Regions from separate parts of the Cytobacillus sp. C11.1 genome, predicted to be linked through region 3. Evidence: riboswitches for the same ligand, from Rfam matches in the RefSeq annotation. Region 3 holds a riboswitch; each other region holds the start of a gene.
What was found. Region 3 has a riboswitch for S-adenosylmethionine ahead of AC3ZVC_RS07870 (methionine ABC transporter ATP-binding protein). Riboswitches for the same ligand answer to the same signal wherever they lie in the genome.
Positions count from the first base shown of each region.

Region 1: another riboswitch for S-adenosylmethionine. It lies ahead of AC3ZVC_RS19175 (Na+/H+ antiporter NhaC family protein); the one in region 3 lies ahead of AC3ZVC_RS07870 (methionine ABC transporter ATP-binding protein).
Region 2: another riboswitch for S-adenosylmethionine. It lies ahead of AC3ZVC_RS17670 (methionine biosynthesis PLP-dependent protein); the one in region 3 lies ahead of AC3ZVC_RS07870 (methionine ABC transporter ATP-binding protein).

Region 1 is NZ_CM176935.1:3,850,982-3,857,050, forward strand. It holds gene AC3ZVC_RS19165 (AAA family ATPase) at 1-1,210, opposite strand, end outside; gene AC3ZVC_RS19170 (exonuclease SbcCD subunit D) at 1,207-2,352, opposite strand; gene AC3ZVC_RS19175 (Na+/H+ antiporter NhaC family protein) at 2,581-3,915, opposite strand; SAM riboswitch class I at 4,002-4,105, opposite strand; gene AC3ZVC_RS19180 (hypothetical protein) at 4,513-4,671, shown strand; gene AC3ZVC_RS19185 (DUF421 domain-containing protein) at 4,744-5,328, opposite strand; gene AC3ZVC_RS19190 (cold-shock protein) at 5,447-5,647, opposite strand.
Region 2 is NZ_CM176935.1:3,559,016-3,565,084, forward strand. It holds gene metC (cystathionine beta-lyase) at 1-612, opposite strand, end outside; gene AC3ZVC_RS17670 (methionine biosynthesis PLP-dependent protein) at 609-1,721, opposite strand; SAM riboswitch class I at 1,796-1,910, opposite strand; gene AC3ZVC_RS17675 (H-type small acid-soluble spore protein) at 2,314-2,493, opposite strand; gene AC3ZVC_RS17680 (hypothetical protein) at 2,659-2,898, shown strand; partial or broken gene AC3ZVC_RS17685 (2-oxoglutarate dehydrogenase E1 component) at 3,229-6,069, shown strand, end outside.
Region 3 is NZ_CM176935.1:1,598,173-1,604,241, forward strand. It holds gene AC3ZVC_RS07865 (O-acetylhomoserine aminocarboxypropyltransferase/cysteine synthase family protein) at 331-1,647, shown strand; SAM riboswitch class I at 1,795-1,898, shown strand; gene AC3ZVC_RS07870 (methionine ABC transporter ATP-binding protein) at 2,075-3,100, shown strand; gene AC3ZVC_RS07875 (methionine ABC transporter permease) at 3,093-3,761, shown strand; gene AC3ZVC_RS07880 (MetQ/NlpA family ABC transporter substrate-binding protein) at 3,773-4,621, shown strand; gene AC3ZVC_RS07885 (carboxymuconolactone decarboxylase family protein) at 4,774-5,145, shown strand; gene AC3ZVC_RS07890 (YuzK family famiily protein) at 5,678-5,830, shown strand.

The sequences.
Region 1 (6,069 bases), 2.3 Mb from region 3:
GCAAACGAACTTGCTTTTCTACTTCCGCATAAGAATGGATATCCTCTTTCATGTTTTGCAGCCGGTTAACATTCTCCCCAGCTTGCTTTCTTGCATCTTCACGTTTCTTTTCAGCTTCCCATCTTTCTTCGTTTTCCGCTAACAGCCCGGCTAAAGATGTAATGCTTTTCTTAAGTGCAGTAAGCTCCTCATTTGAAACGTCCAAATCCTTCTTTATTTCGTGGCAAAGCTGCTCCTGCTGGCTAAGCAAAGCTGCTTTCTGGGCAAGGGAAATAAGTCTTTCCTTCGCCGTAAATTGTTCTTTTAACCCTTCCAGCTCTTCTTTCCTTCGTTTCAAATCTTCTTTTGCCTTCAGCTGTTTAACTATGGTTTCAGCTTCATACAGTTTTTGCTGCAGATAGTCTCTTTTTTCTTTCTGCTTCTTGCCTGCATCGGTTAATTCCTCTAACCCTTCCGCCATATGCATAATTTCTGCCTTTACAAGAGGCATCAAAATTGTGTCATTTACACTGCCAGCTTCCAAATATGCCTTAAGCTCCTCATTAAAAACTGCCTGCACCTGTAGTAAAAACTGATCACGAAGCTTTACTTGATCTTCAACTGTTCTTTTTAACTCAGAAGCATATTCTTTAAGCTTTTCTTCAATCCGCTTATAAATCTGAGTGTGAAATAGCCGCTGAAGGATTACTTCCTTTTCCTTGCTCTCCGAGGTAAGAAGTTTCCTGAATTCACCCTGAGGGATCATCAGGATTTGCCTGAATTGGTTGCTGTCAATAATCATGATTTCCTTTATTTTTTCATCGACATCCCTGACATTGGCCGCAAGAAGCTGCCGCCTTCCATTTTCATCATAAATGTAGAGTTCTGCTTTGGCACTCACTGTGGTTGTCCCATCGCCACGTTCTTTTTTCTTTTCCTGCTGAGGCGATCTGGTAATGTAATATGTTTTATTTCTTAATGTAAATTCTAGAGAAACTTCAGTCAGTGTTTCATTTTTGGCAAACTGGCTTCTAAGTTCTGGCCCGCTGCGGTCCTCACCACTTGCTTTTCCGTAAATCGCATAGCTGATCCCATCAAATATGGTCGTTTTTCCGGAACCAGTCTTTCCCGAAATAACAAACATCGTCCGGTTTCCAAGCTCTGTAAAGTCAATGTGCTCACTGTCTGCATAAGGGCCGAACGCTTGCATCTTTAATTTTAATGGCCTCATTTCAGCGCCTCCTCCCTCAGCACTTTTTCAATCACATCAGTCATTGCCTGTTGTTTATCATTTGTAAATTCGGAAGTAGTCATCTGCTCGTAAAATTGCTTGAAAAGCTCAAGCTCTGACTTTTTCTCTTCCTTCATAGAAATGAAGGAGCTTTTTTTCTTCATATCTGTAATAGAAATCTTCCGTTCAAGGTGAAGTACGTTTGGATATACCTGCCTAAGCTTATTGATCGGATCCAGTAAAGCTCCTTCATCCAAAAGGGTGATTTTTAGATAGTCATCCAGATTCTGTTTTTCATAGAATGATGGATCCATCAGCTCATCTAGATGGCCTTCGATTTCTCTTAAATCTTTTTTAGGCTGTAAGGATCGGGTACGAAGATCAAAATCACCATTTTCTTTCATTTCAATAATGGAGATCGACTTTTCCTGTTTCGCCTCAGAAAAAGAATACTTTAAAAGTGAGCCAGAATAACGGATTCTGTCATGTTTGATGGCATCCGGGCTATGCAAATGCCCAAGTGCTGTATACGAAAAAGGATCGAAGCAATTAGAATGAACACAGCCTGAACCACCGACAGAAAGAGTCCTCTCCGAATCGCTCGTCGCCCCTCCAAGTACAAAGGCATGCCCAACTAAAACATTGGGTTCATTTGGATTCAGAGATTCTTCAATTTTCCCGACAATCGCCTTCATGGCATCATCATGTGAATGGACTCTGTCGTCATCAAGCAAATGCCTGACCATCCCTGGTTCTGCATAAGGTACAAGATAAAAGTTAACACCCTTTATATGTATTGGCCTAAAATCATTTACCAGCTTTCCTGATAAATAGAATTGGCTCTGTCTGTACCACGAACTGCCAAAGGAAAGCCTTTCGGCGCTGTCATGATTTCCGCCAATTGCTACTACTGGCGTTTTAAGTTCTACATTTATTTTAAAAAGAATTTCATTTAATAATTCAACAGCATCAGTTGGAGGTACAGACCGGTCATATAAATCTCCAGAGATAACAACCGCATCCGGCTTTTCTTCTTCAACCACTTCAATAAATTGATTTAAAAAATGGCGCTGATCTTCTGTCATGTATACCCCATGAACCAGTTTACCTAAATGCCAATCCGCAGTATGGATAAATTTCATATCAATCACCCTCTTTTCCTACCATGATTCAATATATACAATGTTACCATTATAGCAAAACAAAAATTGAAGTACTTCTGCAAAATAAGGAAACCAACATAAGAGAACGTTCGTTCCTATTATATCAGGAAAATTTTTCTATAGATAGATTTTCAGGAAAAATAATAAGAGCCTATAAATAGGCTCTTATATCTTTCTTCATTATATATGATTCTCCTGGAACAACCTTTAACCCCGCGGAGCAGATTCATTCACTGTGCTACTCGTTACCTTTTCCCGCTCTTTTAATTTGGGGAAATTAATAAGAATGGCGATTACACCAGTGACTCCAATCAATATTGGATAAATGGAGTAAGGCATAATGCTTACCGGCGAAATAGCTGCGAGACCCGAAGCAGCCAGCATCTGTCCGCCATATGGAATAAATCCTTGTACGAAACAAGAGAAAATATCTAATATACTTGCAGATTTACGCGGGTCTATATCATATTGATCCGCTATATTTTTAGCCAGGGGGCCTGCAATGATAATTGAAATGGTATTATTTGCAGTAGATAGATTGGTAAGTGAAACAAGCGATGCAATACCAAATTCAGCACCCCTTCGAGAGTTTATTTTGCTTGTAACTATGTGCAGCAAATAATCAATTCCCCCGTTATAGCGAATAATCTCAACAACACCGCCAATTAGGATAGCTATGATTGCAAGAGTTTGCATTCCTGCCATCCCTTCTGCAATCATCTGTAAGAAGGAAACCAGCGTGTAGCTTCCGTCAGCAATCCCAATCAGCCCTGCCAGCAAGACCCCGCCGCTTAAAACAAGAATAACATTTATTCCTAACAAAGCAGCAGAAAGTACCCCCAAATATGGAACCACTTTAAGCAAGCTATAATCCTGGCTTGTTACAGCACTTTCCTGACCAGCTGTTAAGAACCCTAGAATTATAGCAGTTGCCAGAGCTGCAGGCAGCACAATTAAAAAATTCACACGAAACTTATCCTTCATTTTCGTCCCTTGGGTCCGGACTGCTGCAATAGTAGTATCAGAAATCACGGAAAGATTATCGCCAAACATGGCACCGCCAATAACAGCAGCCATTGCCAAAGCTACGGATATATCGGTTTCAGCAGCCAGCGCAACACCTATTGGAGCAAGCGCAACAACTGTACCTGTTGAAGTGCCCATTGATAGAGAAATAAAGCAGGCGATAATAAAAATCCCAACCATAAGCAGATTCTGCGGCACATAGGATAATGCCAAGTTGACTGTCGAATCAACAGCCCCCATTCCTTTAGCCGTTCCCGAAAATGCACCTGCCAGTAAAAAAATTATAGCCATCAAAACAATATTGGGATTTCCTGCCCCTTTCGTGAATATATCAACCTTTTCCATAAATGGCGTCTTCCTGTTCATGGATAGGGCAATTCCTGCTGTTATGGCCACAGCCACAATAATCGGAACTTTTTTAAAATCACCTGTTACAAGGCCGCTCCCAATAAAAATCAGAAGGAATGCCAAAAGCGGGAGTAAAGCCCACGGGTTACCTTTTTTGTTTGTTTTCATACTATTCCTCTCTCCTTAATTGGTTTTAATGACATAATAAAAAGACCTCTTCAAACAAGAAGAGATATCTGCTATATTACAGTCCCCTCTTATCTGCCAAGCATAATGCTTGCTGGATTTGGCACAGCGCTCATATGAGCCCGCTGCCGAGACATCTTAGGGCCAGTCCCTCCGTCTCTCTTGATAAGTTAAAAGTTATGAAGTTATTATTACTAACTCATGTCTGAAAATTATACAGGAAATTGATTAAAGTTCAAGCTTTTTTATATGTAATTTTAAATTTTTCTATTGATTTCCCATCCAGTTAACCACTTTCCGCGGTCCGGAGCCTCCTCGGGGAATTGAGCCTGTGGGCTCATCCTTTGATCAGCACTCCAGCAAGCTTTTGAATAAGCAGCCTTTAATAAATATCGCGCGAAGGAAATTCAAATACATTTTCGGGCATCTAAAGCCCTCCACACCAATCAACAGGGTGCTAAAATCAACATTTGGCTTAACACAGCCTTTTTATAAGAAATCCCTGCCTGGACAAAGCTACACAAAAAATTAATAATTTTCTCCTTATGATGAAATACTAAGGAAAAAAGGAGTGAAAAGATGTTCGATCGAAAGGTAATTCGTTTTTTGGTTGGAAGCACAATCTTATCCAGTATGTTCAGTATCGGGATTGTGATCATGACCATTCTTCATCACTTACGAATGCAGGAATTAATACTAGATACGAGGAGAAGCCTGCAAAACACCAACTCAGATTAAAGAAAAAGCCGCCAATAGTTAGCGGCTTCTTTACTTCCCAGAACAATTTTTTATTATCTATAAGATTCCAAATTAGTGCAGGTTCTGAGAATGCGGCTGGGGATGTCCTTCTTTAAGTTCCTGGAAAATATCATTTGACTGCTGCGAGGCAGGCTGCACAGGAGACTGTAATATCATCCCGCCCATTAATCGTTTAAACTCGCCTGCTGTTAAAGGCTTTGCATCATCCATTAATTCATATCCTAGCTGGCCATTAGGTTCAAGTGTTGCCATTTTCACATCTGAAATTTTTGTAATTCCGTTCGTCCTCAGTCTCATTTCCAATTGATCAGCAGTAAATCGGAGTTTTCTCATATTTGCGGGCTGAAGCTTCCCATTTTCAATTACGATTTTGGATTTGCCGGTTATAAACTTTTCTATAAAGTTAAACTTTAACTGCAAATACTCCATTAAAATCAATGATCCAATAAAAATGGCTGCAGCCACAATCGTTTTCCACACACTTGTCTCAATAATTGGCTGAATAATGATGGAACCAATTGAAATCATAACAACTGTTTGGGCAAGTGTCATTTGCGAAATAGATTTCCTGCCTGCTATGCGCAGCAGCAAGACTCCTGCAAAAACTAATAGTAATGATTGCCAGGCAAAATTCATCCTGTAAATCCACCTTCCTTTTTCTTTTAGGATGTGGTAAAAACCGGACTAATATGCAATCTTTGCAAAATAAAGCAGCCTGACCAATGGCCAGGCTGCTTTTCTATGGGTCTGTCAATTATAGTTTAGTTACGTTAGCTGCTTGAGGTCCACGAGCGCCTTCAACAACTTCAAAAGAAACTTCTTGGCCTTCTTCTAAAGATTTGAAACCTTCAGATTGGATAGCAGAGTAATGTACGAATACGTCGTTTCCGTCTTCACCTTCGATGAATCCGAAACCTTTTTCAGCATTGAACCATTTTACTTTACCGTTTTTCATGAAAAAATCCTCCTATTGGCTTCAAAAAAGCCATGTGTAAATTCACCATATACACGCTTATAACTTTACGTTCATTACTCATCCAGACCATTGCCTAACGGTTGAAGAAGCAGCTAGCAAAATATAACACGATGCATAACGGCTGATTTAAATTTAGCACTATTAGATAGGAATGTCAACTAATTGCCATCCGAAAGAAAGCACTATCAATAGGTCTGCAGCATGTTTTGCAAACAGGATTTAATCTGTGGAACGTAAGTAATTTACCGCAGTAGACTCTCTTATTCAAACGTGAGGAAAAGCTTTGGATTTTTCCTTATTATTCAAGTAAAGATTCTCAAATCCTCAATTTAAAATAGATGCTGAAAATCGGACATGCAAACAAACGCCTTGATTGAGACATTCATATAATACAGTGATAT
Region 2 (6,069 bases), 2.0 Mb from region 3:
AGATAAAAACTTTGTCGCACTGTGAAGGACAATATCTGCACCCAAAGCAAGCGGCTTTTGCAGGGCAGGGGTAAGGAATGTATTGTCTACAAAGGTAAGAGCGTCATGTTCTTTGGCCAGAGAGCTAATAGCCTCAATATCTGTCACTTTCAATAGCGGGTTGGAAGGAGTCTCTACATAAAATACCTTTGTATTTGGACGGATCGCAGCCTTAACTTCTTCCAGATTGGTCATATCGACGAACGTGTGCTCAATCCCAAAACGTGTCAATACTTCTGTTACCATACGGAAGGTGCCGCCATACACATCTTCGGTGATGACAACATGGTCACCCTGTGACAATAGAAGGAAGGCTGTTGAAATCGCAGCCATGCCGGAAGAAAAGGCAAATCCTCTAGTTCCTTCTTCAAGCTCGGCGATTACTTCCTCCAAAGCTTCCCTTGTAGGGTTTAAGCTGCGGCTATAATCATATTTTCCGAATGTATCAATATCCTTTTGATGGAAAGTGGATGCATGCTGAATAGGTACACTAACAGCCCCAGTTTCAGGATCGTATTTTTGTTTATTGTGCAGCAATTTAGTTTCGAACCTAAATGATTGATCTTTACTCATCGTAAAACCTCCTTTAAAACATTAGCAAAAGCATGGTCCAAATCTGCCTTTAAGTCTGCAGCGTTTTCAATGCCAACAGAGAAACGAAGAAGTCTGTTGCAAACACCCGTCTCAATTCGGATTTCTTCAGGGATATCGGCATGTGTCTGTGTCGCAGGATAGGTGATGAAACTTTCAACACCGCCAAGGCTTTCAGCAAAAGAAATGAGAGAGAGGCTTTGCAGGAATGGGTTAACCCAAGATTCATCTTTGACCCGGAAGGAAATCATTCCGCCTCTGCCCGGATACAAAACGTCTGTAACCGCATCATGTTCTGTTAAATACTCCACTAATTCCTTTGCATTCTTTTCATGGCGCTCCATACGAAGGGAAAGAGTCTTCATCCCCCTAATCAATAACCAGGAATCAAAGGGGCTTAATACGGCGCCGGCAGCGTTATGATTCATAGCCAGTGATTCACACAATTCTTTTCCTTTTGCGATAATTAACCCGGCAAGAACGTCATTATGCCCACCCAAATATTTCGTAGCACTATGAATCACAATATCAGCGCCAAGCTTTAACGGCTGCTGAAGAAGAGGGGTATAGAAGGTGTTATCAACAATTAATAAAATATTATGCCGTTTCGCAATCTCAGCTGTTTTCTTAATATCTGTTTGTTCCATCAGCGGATTGGTAGGCGTCTCGAGGAAGATCGCCTTTGTATTTTCAGTGATTAGGTTTTCAATCTGGTCTGGATTGCTTGTATTCACATACTTACTCTGCAGTCCCCATTTTTTGAAGCCTTGTTCAAGAAGCCTATAGGTACCTCCGTATAAATCCTTGGATACAATCCACTCATCTCCGGATTTAAAAAGCGAAAGTATCGTAAGAATAGCAGCCATTCCTGAACTGCAGGCGTAACCCTGGTCTCCTTCTTCCAGATCTGCGATGGCTTTTTCAAGCAGCTGGCGGGTAGGATTGCCTGTACGGCTGTAATCAAAACCTGTAGACTGACCGATCCCCTCATGGCGATATGCTGTTGAAAAATAAACTGGCGGATTTACCGCACCTGTTGCTGTCTCACTTTTGTTGCCGATTTGTGCCAATTTTGTATCAAGCTTATACATATGTGAACACTCCTTATACGAAATAAAAAAAAGCCTTCTATAAGAAGAAGACTTTTTAATGTGATTAGCCATTCTTCTTATCTTTCAAGTTTTTTAAAACTTGCAGGAATTAGCACCTTTTCAATCAACTTAAGATTGATGGTTGCTGAGGCGTCGTCGGGCCTTACCCTCGACCTCTCTGGATAAGAAATCTAATATTCAATTTTCTCTACACTTTACTACAGTAAACCGTTAATAGTCAACACTTTTTGAAAATATTTTGAAATAAAATTAAATTTTTTTAGGGTGGTTTACAAATTAAAAACTCCCATCCTAAGGTGGAAGTCTTTAAAAAAAGGCTATTTTCTAAAAGATTGTTGTTTTTGAATAGCTTGGTAAATAGAAACATTGAAAAATAAGGTTGGTTGATTGGAGCGTAAGGTGCGAGACTCCTGCGGGAGGAGTGGGACAGGTGAGACCCCACAGGCGCTGTGCGCCGAGGAGGCTCACAGCCCGCCCCGCGTTCGCTGAGCATCCTGGAGCGGAAATCAACCACTCCTCACTACTTGATTATAAAGCAACAAAGTTTGCGAAAACTGAAATAGATTTGAATTTATTCTTCAATTAAGCTGTTTACATGTACATCCATTTCATTTTCTGGATCTGCTTTCGTATAAATACGGGCCATCTTTGTCTGCTCATCCACATGCTGAATGATTACAGGATTGCCATTATATGTGACACCTACCATATCAGCAGACTCTGATATTTCTCTAGCTCTTCCAATATTCATGATGATACCTCCTGTATTAAATAATAGTAATTTGTCTTTAAAATTAAAATTTATACTTGGCTGAATCTATGGCATAAAATGTTAGGTCTGTACTTCTTTAAAGTTCAGAATATTTGATTTATAATAAAAGAAAATAAATATCTTTTCTTGTGGAGGGAAGTTATCATGCAAGAGCATAGCCACTGTCACCATCGCTTTGCAGAATTCGGAGGACCAGCGGTTTTCCAAACGGAAGACGGAATTGAGGTTAACATTTCAGGTACAGCGTTTCAAAAATGCACCACTTGCGGCCACGTTGATTTTCCGGTTGATACAAGAGAAGTAATTGAATCTTCCCTGAAAGAAAACAGAAAGAACCCTAATGCGGTTAAACAAATTTATATTAACCTAGTGGAGACTTTTTAAAGCCGATAAAAAATCGGCTTTTTTTATTTTTGTGATAAAAATATTGCCCAGTTATTTCTTATTAATAAATGTACATAGTTTAACAAATCATTTTATTAATATAAGTAATTCACCTGAAAATTTTTTAATAGTTTTCCACTATATTCATGTTTTAATCTTTGTACAACAAGATTTTCCGTGTTAGAATAGCTGTGGAAACGTTTTATCCTCTGAAAAATAATATTATTCGTAAAAATAAAACGTTAATTCATTTTTATAAAGGGTAATGGTATCAGAGGACAAAAATGTATTGAATTATTTATTTAAAAACAGTTATGGAGGTAATTTTCCATGAAAAAGCCATCTAATGGTGAGGGACCTTTTGAACAAGGATTTCATGGCCCAAACCTTGGCTATGTTATTGAATTATATGAGAGATATCTAGAAGACGCGGATTCAGTGGATCCGGAGATGAAAGAGTACTTTGAAAGAAATGGGTCCCCAGTACAAGATGAAGGGTACACGAAACCTTCAAGCCAAGTGGATGCAGCCTTAAATGCAGGGCAGCTTGAAAAGACACTTGCAGCGATTCGCCTTGCTGATAGTATTCGCACATATGGCCATCTGGCTGCAGATATTTATCCATTGGGAAACCATAAACCTGAAAATGAACTATTTGAACTATCCAAATATGGATTAACTGAAAGTGACTTAAAAGAAATTCCTGCAGGTCTTATTACGAAGGATGCAACATATCCGCTGCGAAATGGCTTAGAAGCCATTGAGTTCCTTAAGAGCGCTTACATGGGGCCTATTGCATTTGAATTTCAGCACATTTACGATGAAACTGAAAAAAATTGGCTGCGCAGAAAAATAGGAGCAAACAGCCATAAGCTCACCATGAAAAAGGAAGAGAAAAGTCAAGGTTTTAAAAAGGCTTACTGAAGTAGAAGAGTTTGAAAAATTCCTTCATAAAACTTTTGTCGGCCAAAAACGATTTTCAATAGAGGGCCTTGATTCAATGGTGCCATTATTGGATGAAATTGTCTCTGAATCTGTATCTGATGGAGCAAAAACCATTAATATCGGAATGGCTCACCGCGGAAGGCTAAACGTGCTTGCCCATGTGCTAGGGAAGCCATACGAAATGATTTTTGCAGAATTCCAGCATGCGCCTAACAAAGAGCTAGTTCCCTCCGAAGGATCCATTGGAATAAACTACGGCTGGACAGGTGATGTGAAATACCATCTTGGACTTGATAAGCAAATCAAAGATGAGAACACAACCATTGCCAGAATTACATTAGCAAATAACCCTAGCCACTTGGAATTCGTTGGTTCCGTTGTAGAAGGATTCACAAGAGCTTCCCAGGATGATCGATCTCAGCCTGGATATCCGAAAGTAGATCACAGCTCTGCATTGGGAATTATCATTCACGGTGATGCCGCATTCCCCGGCCAGGGAATTGTTGCAGAAACACTAAACCTTGGACAGCTTACAGGATATAATACCGGCGGATCCATCCATATTATTGCAAATAATACACAATCGGATTTACGACAGAATCACATGATTCACGCTCAACCCGGTATGCAAGCGATCTTGCAAAGGGCTATGAAATGCCGATTCTCCATGTGAATGCAGATGAACCGGAAGCTGTAGTTGCGGCGGCAAGGATCGCATGTGAGTACCGCGCAAAATTTCAAAAGGACATCCTGATTGATTTAATTGGCTATCGCCGGTTCGGGCATAACGAAATGGACGAGCCCATGACAACCAATCCGCTGATGTATAATATCATTCGCGAGCGTCCTACTGTGAAAGCACTATATGCAGAAAAGCTTTTGAAGGAAAATACTATTTCGAATGAAGAAGCGGTAAGCATTCAAAATGCTATATTGGAGAAAATGAAAGCAGCAAACGAAAAAGTGCCCAAAGAGAAAAAGGAACCAGAGCCATCCAATCCGCCTGAAATTGTGGAGAAGGGCCTGCCTAAGATAAAAACAGCTGTTCCGATTGAGACACTTAAGCAGATTAATGAAGAGCTTTTAACATGGCCAGAGGATTTCAAAGTGTTTGACAAGCTTGGCAAAATTTTGAAACGCCGAATGGAAGCGCTTGAAGGTAACGGAAAAATAGACTGGGGACTTGCTGAAACATTGGCATTTGCATCTATTTTATCTGATGGAACACCTGTCAGATTGTCTGGCCAGGATTCTGAAAGAGGAACGTTTGCACAGAGAAACGTGGTACTTCATGATCATACGACTGGAAAATCCTATTCACCGCTGCACAAGCTTTCTTCTGCCAAAGCTTCGTTTGCCGTTCATAATAGCCCGTTATCAGAAGCGGCTGTTGTGGGCTTCGAATATGGCTATAATGTTTTCGCGCCAGAAACTCTCGTGCTTTGGGAAGCGCAGTATGGTGATTTTGCTAACGCCGCCCAGGTAATGTTTGATCAGTTCATCGCGGCAGGCCGTGCGAAATGGGGACAAAAATCAGGTCTTGTCATGCTTCTTCCTCATGGATACGAAGGCCAGGGACCTGAACATTCCAGTGCCCGTCTGGAGAGATTCCTGATTCTTGCTGCTGAAAATAACTGGACAGTCGCTAACCTTACTTCATCAGCACAGTATTTCCATATCTTAAGAAGACAAGCCGCCATCTTAGGGAAAGAGGAAGTTAGGCCATTAGTGATTATGTCTCCTAAAAGTCTATTGCGCAATCCATCAGTTGCTTCTAACGGACTTGAATTAAGCGAAGGTGAATTTAAATCCGTCCTGGAACAGCCTGGATTGGGCAGCAATCCTGAAAAGGTAAAGCGGATCATACTCGGAACCGGTAAGATTGCCATTGATTTAGCGGAAAATCTGAAAAACTATGAAGATCAGGATTGGTTCCATATTTTACGTGTGGAAGAGATTTATCCTTTCCCAATGGTTCAAGTCAAAGAAATCTTAAAACGCTATCCGAATGTAGAAGAGATGTTATGGATTCAGGAAGAACCAAAGAACATGGGAGCATGGAATTTTGCCGAGCCAAGGCTGAAAGAAATCGCCGGCAGCGGAATTGATGTAAGGTATATTGGAAGAAGACGCAGATCAAGCCCTGCAGAAGGTGATCCAACTGTTCATAAAAAAGAACAGGCTCGCATTATAGATGAAGCATTAACACGCAAGCAAGAAGGAGGA
Region 3 (6,069 bases):
TGATTGTAGCGGAAGGCAGAGCTCCTCGTAAATGCATTCGCATTTTCACCGAGTAGGCTCCCGGATCCTGCAGGAAAGTGAGCTATTTTATTAAGGCAGTTTTCTTAGAGTTTGTTGTTTTTTGAAGGCAAACGTATTTTAACCAACTGAGTTGATTGTAGCGAAGGGCACTCGACTCCAGCGGGAAAAGAGGGAAGTGCGAGACCCCGCAGGCGAAGCCGAGGAGGCTCGCAATCCTCCCCGCGGGTTCGCTGAGTGCCCCGTGCTGAAATCAACGGGCAGAATTCATAAATATTTTATTAGACAATAACAAATAAAGGAGAGAGAAACATGACTGACAAACAAAAAAGCTACCGTTTTGAAACACTAGGAGTACATGGGGGACTGAATCCTGATCCGGTTACGGGGGCAAGAGCAGTGCCGATTTACCAGAACAATGCTTACCAATTCAAAAATACAGACCATGCCGCAGATCTTTTTGCATTAAAGGAACCTGGATACATTTATAGCCGGATACATAATCCCACTGTAAGTGTATTTGAGGAAAGAGTGGCTTTGCTTGAAGGCGGAGTCGGTGCTTTGGCGCTTGCAAGCGGTCAATCTGCTATTACTCTGGCAATCCTAAATCTTGCCCAGGCCGGGGATGAGATTGTTGCGGCCTCCAATCTATATGGCGGTACTTATAATTTGTTTGCAGTCACACTTCCTAAGTACGGGATTGATGTCAAGTTTGTGGATCCAAAAGAACCGGAAAACTTCCGAAACGCCATAACAGATAAAACCAAGGCAGTTTTTGCTGAAACAATTGGAAACCCGAGTTTGAAGGTGCTTGATCTTGAAAAGGTGGCTGCTATTGCTCATGAAAACGGTGTTCCAATAATCGTTGATAATACCTTTGCTACACCTTATTTATGCAGGCCGATTGAGCATGGAGCTGATATCGTTATTCACTCAGCGACTAAATGGCTGCTTGGCAATGGAACAACAATGGGCGGCATTATCGTTGATGGCGGAAAGTTTGATTGGAATTCACCGAAGTTTCCTGGCTTCACAGAACCGGATCCAAGCTACCATGATATTGTTTATAGTGAAGCAATTGGCGAGGCTGCTTATATCATTAAAGCCAGAGTACAGCTTTTAAGAGATTTGGGGCCTGCAATGAGTGCGCAAAGTGCATTCCAGTTCACATTGGGACTAGAGACTTTGCATGTGAGAATGAAGGAGCATATTGCGAATACGAAGAAAGTGGTTGAATACCTGGAAGCCCACCCTGCTGTTAACTGGGTGCTTTACCCAGGCCATGAAAGCAATCCGGATAAAGCTCTAGCTGATAAATATTTGCCTAAAGGAGCAGGCGCTGTCGCTGTTTTCGGAATTGCAGGCGGCCGGGAAGCTGGTGCAAAGCTGATTAATAGCCTTCAGCTTTGGGCACATGTTGCCAATGTCGGGGATGCCAAGAGCCTAATCATTCACCCGGCCAGCACGACCCACCAGCAGCTCGATAAAGAAGGTTTAAAGGCTGCAGGGGTACCTGAAGATTTAATTAGGATATCTATCGGGATCGAGAATGCGGATGATTTGATTGAAGATCTTGAGCAGGCAATTGAAGCTGCGACAGGGATAACATCTTTGGCTGCAAAAGCTTAATGACAGCAAGAAAAATTTACCGCCCATTTTTTCAAAAAGTTTAAAAGTTCTTCGTTGACACCTTTTTGAAAGCTATGATACGATAGCAAACGTAATTAAAAAGCTGCTTAAATTATTTAAAGTGTTAATTGAATATAAAACGTTACGCTCTTATCAAGAGAGGTGGAGGGAAGTGCCCTATGAAGCCCGGCAACCGTCATTAATTTGAAATGGTGCCAATTCACTCAAAGCATAGCTTTGACAGATGAGAGAAAGGACTTAAATTTTTAATGCCTTTCTGCTCATGTGCAGAAAGGCATTTTTATTTTTGTGGCTTCAGCTCGTTATTCTGCTCATGAATGAAAGCTGCTGAGCAGTCAAAAACTAGAGAAAAAAGCGGTCTTTTAATTATAATCTGTATTTTCGATTAAAGAGGTGAAATAACACGTTGATTTCCATAAATGATGTAAAGAAGATCTATTCTTCTAAAAAGGGCCAGGTGAAAGCCGTAGATGACGTAAACCTGGAGATAAAAGAAGGAGAAATCTTCGGTGTGATCGGATATAGCGGCGCAGGTAAAAGTACTTTAATCCGCATGCTGAACGGCCTTGAGCTTCCAACACAAGGAAGTGTAATCGTGGCCGGCAATGAAGTTTCAAAAATAAAAGGCAGCAAATTAAGAAAAGCACGCCAGGAAATAAGCATGATTTTCCAGCACTTTAACCTTTTATGGTCGAGAAGTGTCAGGGACAATATTGCATTTCCGCTTGAAATTGCAGGTGTTCCAAGGCAGGAAAGGCTGAAAAGAGTAAATGAACTCATCAAGCTGGTCGGCCTGGATGGCAGAGAGGATGCGTATCCTTCTCAGCTGAGCGGCGGACAAAAGCAAAGGGTAGGGATTGCGAGAGCCCTTGCCAATAACCCAAAAGTGCTGCTTTGTGATGAGGCTACCTCTGCACTCGATCCGCAAACAACTGACTCAATTCTCGATTTGCTTGTTGATATCAATGAGCGTTTAGGTTTAACAATTGTACTGATTACACATGAAATGCACGTAATTCGTAAAATTTGCCACCGTGTTGCTGTCATGGAAGGCGGCAGGATTGTTGAAATTGGTCCTGTGCTGGATGTATTTAAAAATCCTAAAGCGACGATTACGAAGCGCTTTGTCCAGCAGGTCACAGAGCCTGAAGAGACGAAAGAAACAATTGATCATTTAGTGGATTTATATCCGCGCGGAAAAGTAGTGCAATTAGGATTTGTCGGGGAAGCAGCTGAACAGCCATTAATAACGAATTTGATCCGAAATTTCCAAGTGACAGTCAATATTCTTCAAGGGAAGATTTCTCAAACGCAAAATGGCTCTTATGGAACTTTGTTCATCCATTTGGATGGAGATGCAGAAGAAGTTGCCAAAGCAATTGATTATATCCAATCCCAGCAGGTTGGCGTGGAGGTGATTTCCAATGCTTAACGAATGGTTTCCAAATGTAAAATGGGACTCCATGTGGGAAGCTACCTTGGAAACCCTTTATATGACTGCTATATCTGTGGTTGCAACATTTATTTTAGGTGCGATTTTGGGGCTGCTTCTCTTCCTGACCTCAAAGGGGAATATCTGGGAAAATGCTGCAGTCAATAAAGTCATTTCAGCTTTCGTAAATATTTTTCGTTCTATTCCGTTCATTATCTTAATTGTTCTTTTAATACCTTTTACCAAATTCCTAATCGGAACAATGATCGGGGAGGATGCAGCATTGCCTGCATTAATAATTGGGGCAGCGCCATTTTACGCGCGGATGGTTGAGATTGGACTTAGAGAAATTGATAAAGGCGTCATTGAAGCGGCCAAGTCCATGGGTGCCAAAACAAGCACGATTATCTGGAAGGTCCTTCTTCCTGAATCCATGCCAGCCCTAGTTTCAGGTATTACAGTGACAGCCATTGCCCTGGTTGGCTACACAGCTATGGCCGGTGTGATCGGTGCAGGAGGACTTGGCAACCTTGCATACCTGGAAGGATTCCAGAGAAGCCGTAATGATGTCGTTTTGATGGCGACCATTATTATTCTTATCATCGTATTTATCATCCAGTTTATTGGTGATTTAATAACAACAAAATTAGACAAACGATAGGAGAGATCAACATGAAAAAGTGGTTATCACTCGTTCTTGCACTTGCAGTGGCACTTGTACTTGCAGCTTGCGGAACTTCAGAAGAAGAAGGAAATAATGCAGGGGATGGCGGAGATAGCAAAGAAAGCACTAAAATTACTGTAGGTGCTTCCAACGTACCGCACGCTGAAATTCTTGAAGAAGCTAAACCGCTTCTTGAGGAAAAAGGCTTTGAACTAGATGTTGTTACATTCCAGGATTATGTGCTGCCAAACCAGGCTTTAGAGTCTGAAGAGCTTGATGCAAACTATTTCCAGCACATTCCTTACCTTGAATCACAAAAAGCAGAGCATGGCTATGACTTTACAAATGCTGGCGGAATTCATATCGAGCCAATCGGTGTGTATTCTCAAAAATATAAGAACCTTGAAGAGCTTCCTGAAGGTGCAACAATCATCATGAGCAACTCTGTAGCAGACCATGGCCGGATCTTAGCCATGCTAGAAGCAGAAGGCCTTATTACCTTAAACGAAGATGTTGAAAAAACAGAAGCTACCTTAGAAGATATTAAAGACAACCCTAAGAAGCTGGAATTTGATACAGAATATGAAGCTTCCCTGCTTCCGCAAATTTACAACAATGGTGAAGGCGATGCCGTTCTAATCAACTCTAACTATGCAATTGACGCAGGCCTGAATCCATTAGAAGATTCAATTGCGATCGAGGATAAGGAGTCACCATATGTTAACGTGATTGCTGTCCGCAGCGGAGATGAAGAAAAAGAAGGAATTAAAGCTTTAGTAGAAGTTCTTCGTTCAAAGGAAATTCAGGACTTCATTCTTGAAAAATATGAAGGAGCCGTTGTACCGGTTTCCGAATAATAGAGCTAAAAAAAGCAGGCGCGTATGCCTGCTTTTTTGTATGCTTATTAGGTTTCCATTATATGCCCAGCCTATTGGCTTATCTATCCGCATAGTTTGAAAAATAATCAAACATACTAACGTTTATAATAATTTGAATGGAGTGGAGCAAAATGGAACATTATCATGAACCATCAAACTCAATAGAAGCAGCTCTTCATGATTATAAAGTAGGATTAGGTGTATTCACTGAAAAAATGCCTGATTTAGCCCAGCACTATAACGCATTTACAGAAGCTTGCTTTAAGGAAGGAACATTAAGCCAAAAACAGAAGCAGCTCATTGCACTTGGAATCAGTTTATATTCTCAGGACGAATACTGCATTATTTACCATACAAAAGGCTGCCTTGATCAGGGAGCTTCAGAAGAAGAGATTCTAGAAGCGGTAGGTGTAACAGCTGCATTCGGCGGCGGTGCAGCAATGAGCCAGGCAGTTACTCTTGTGCAGGAAGCCATGACTGAATTGAATCAGCTTAAACAATAAATAAACCTTCAGCTCCTGCCTAAAAGCAGGAGTTTTATTTTTTAAGGCTCTTTTCTCATGGATTGTTGTTTTTGTTTATAAATATTGCCCGTTGATTTCCGCTGCGGGCACTTGCTTTCCGCGGGGAGGGTTGCGAGCCTCCTCGGCTTCGCCTGTGGGGTCTCGCACTTCCCTCTCTTCCCGCTGGAGTCAAGTGCCCTCCGCTACAATCAACTCAGTGGTTAAAATACGTTTGCCTTCAAAAAGCAACAAACTTTACGGAAAAGTCTTTTCTATAAGCCTGTATAATTTCAGAAAATTTATGAAACAACCATTTATCAGGAGGAAATAGCCATTATTGTAAGAATGGGCGAGATGGAAGCGCTTCACCAAATCTGGTTCCTTATTTTACTAAAAAAATCAGGTTTTTTCGGCTTTGTGCAGGGTATAAGTTGAGTGTTAAGATTTTAAATGTAAAAACTAAATGCGAAAGCATAAAAACCGAAAGGATTGATTCATTATCAGTCAGTTACAGCTGAACTACACGAGTGAAATGGAGAAAGCAATGCAAGCTGCCCATGGAGTTGGATATGAAGTGTACAGCCGGAAACATGATGTTCGTATGGAAGTTGAAAAGAAACGTGAAGAAGATTATCTACAAAGCCAGCGTTTAGTTGCCGATCTTGAAAGAAAAATTCATTCCTAGGATTTAAACCATATATATAATATAAAGAAGAAAAATGGAAACCAGCTGCTCTGTGCGCTGGTTTTCTTTTTTATAAATATTTTGACTTAACCCTTCAATCCATTCTCATTTAAGCTTTCCATACATGAATCAACCATCTGAGGAAAAAATAAATAGGACATGCCTGTTTTTTTAAGAACGCACTCTTTGATGAAGGATAGATTCTATGATAAAATCTTCATTTAAAGGCTTTCTAAACA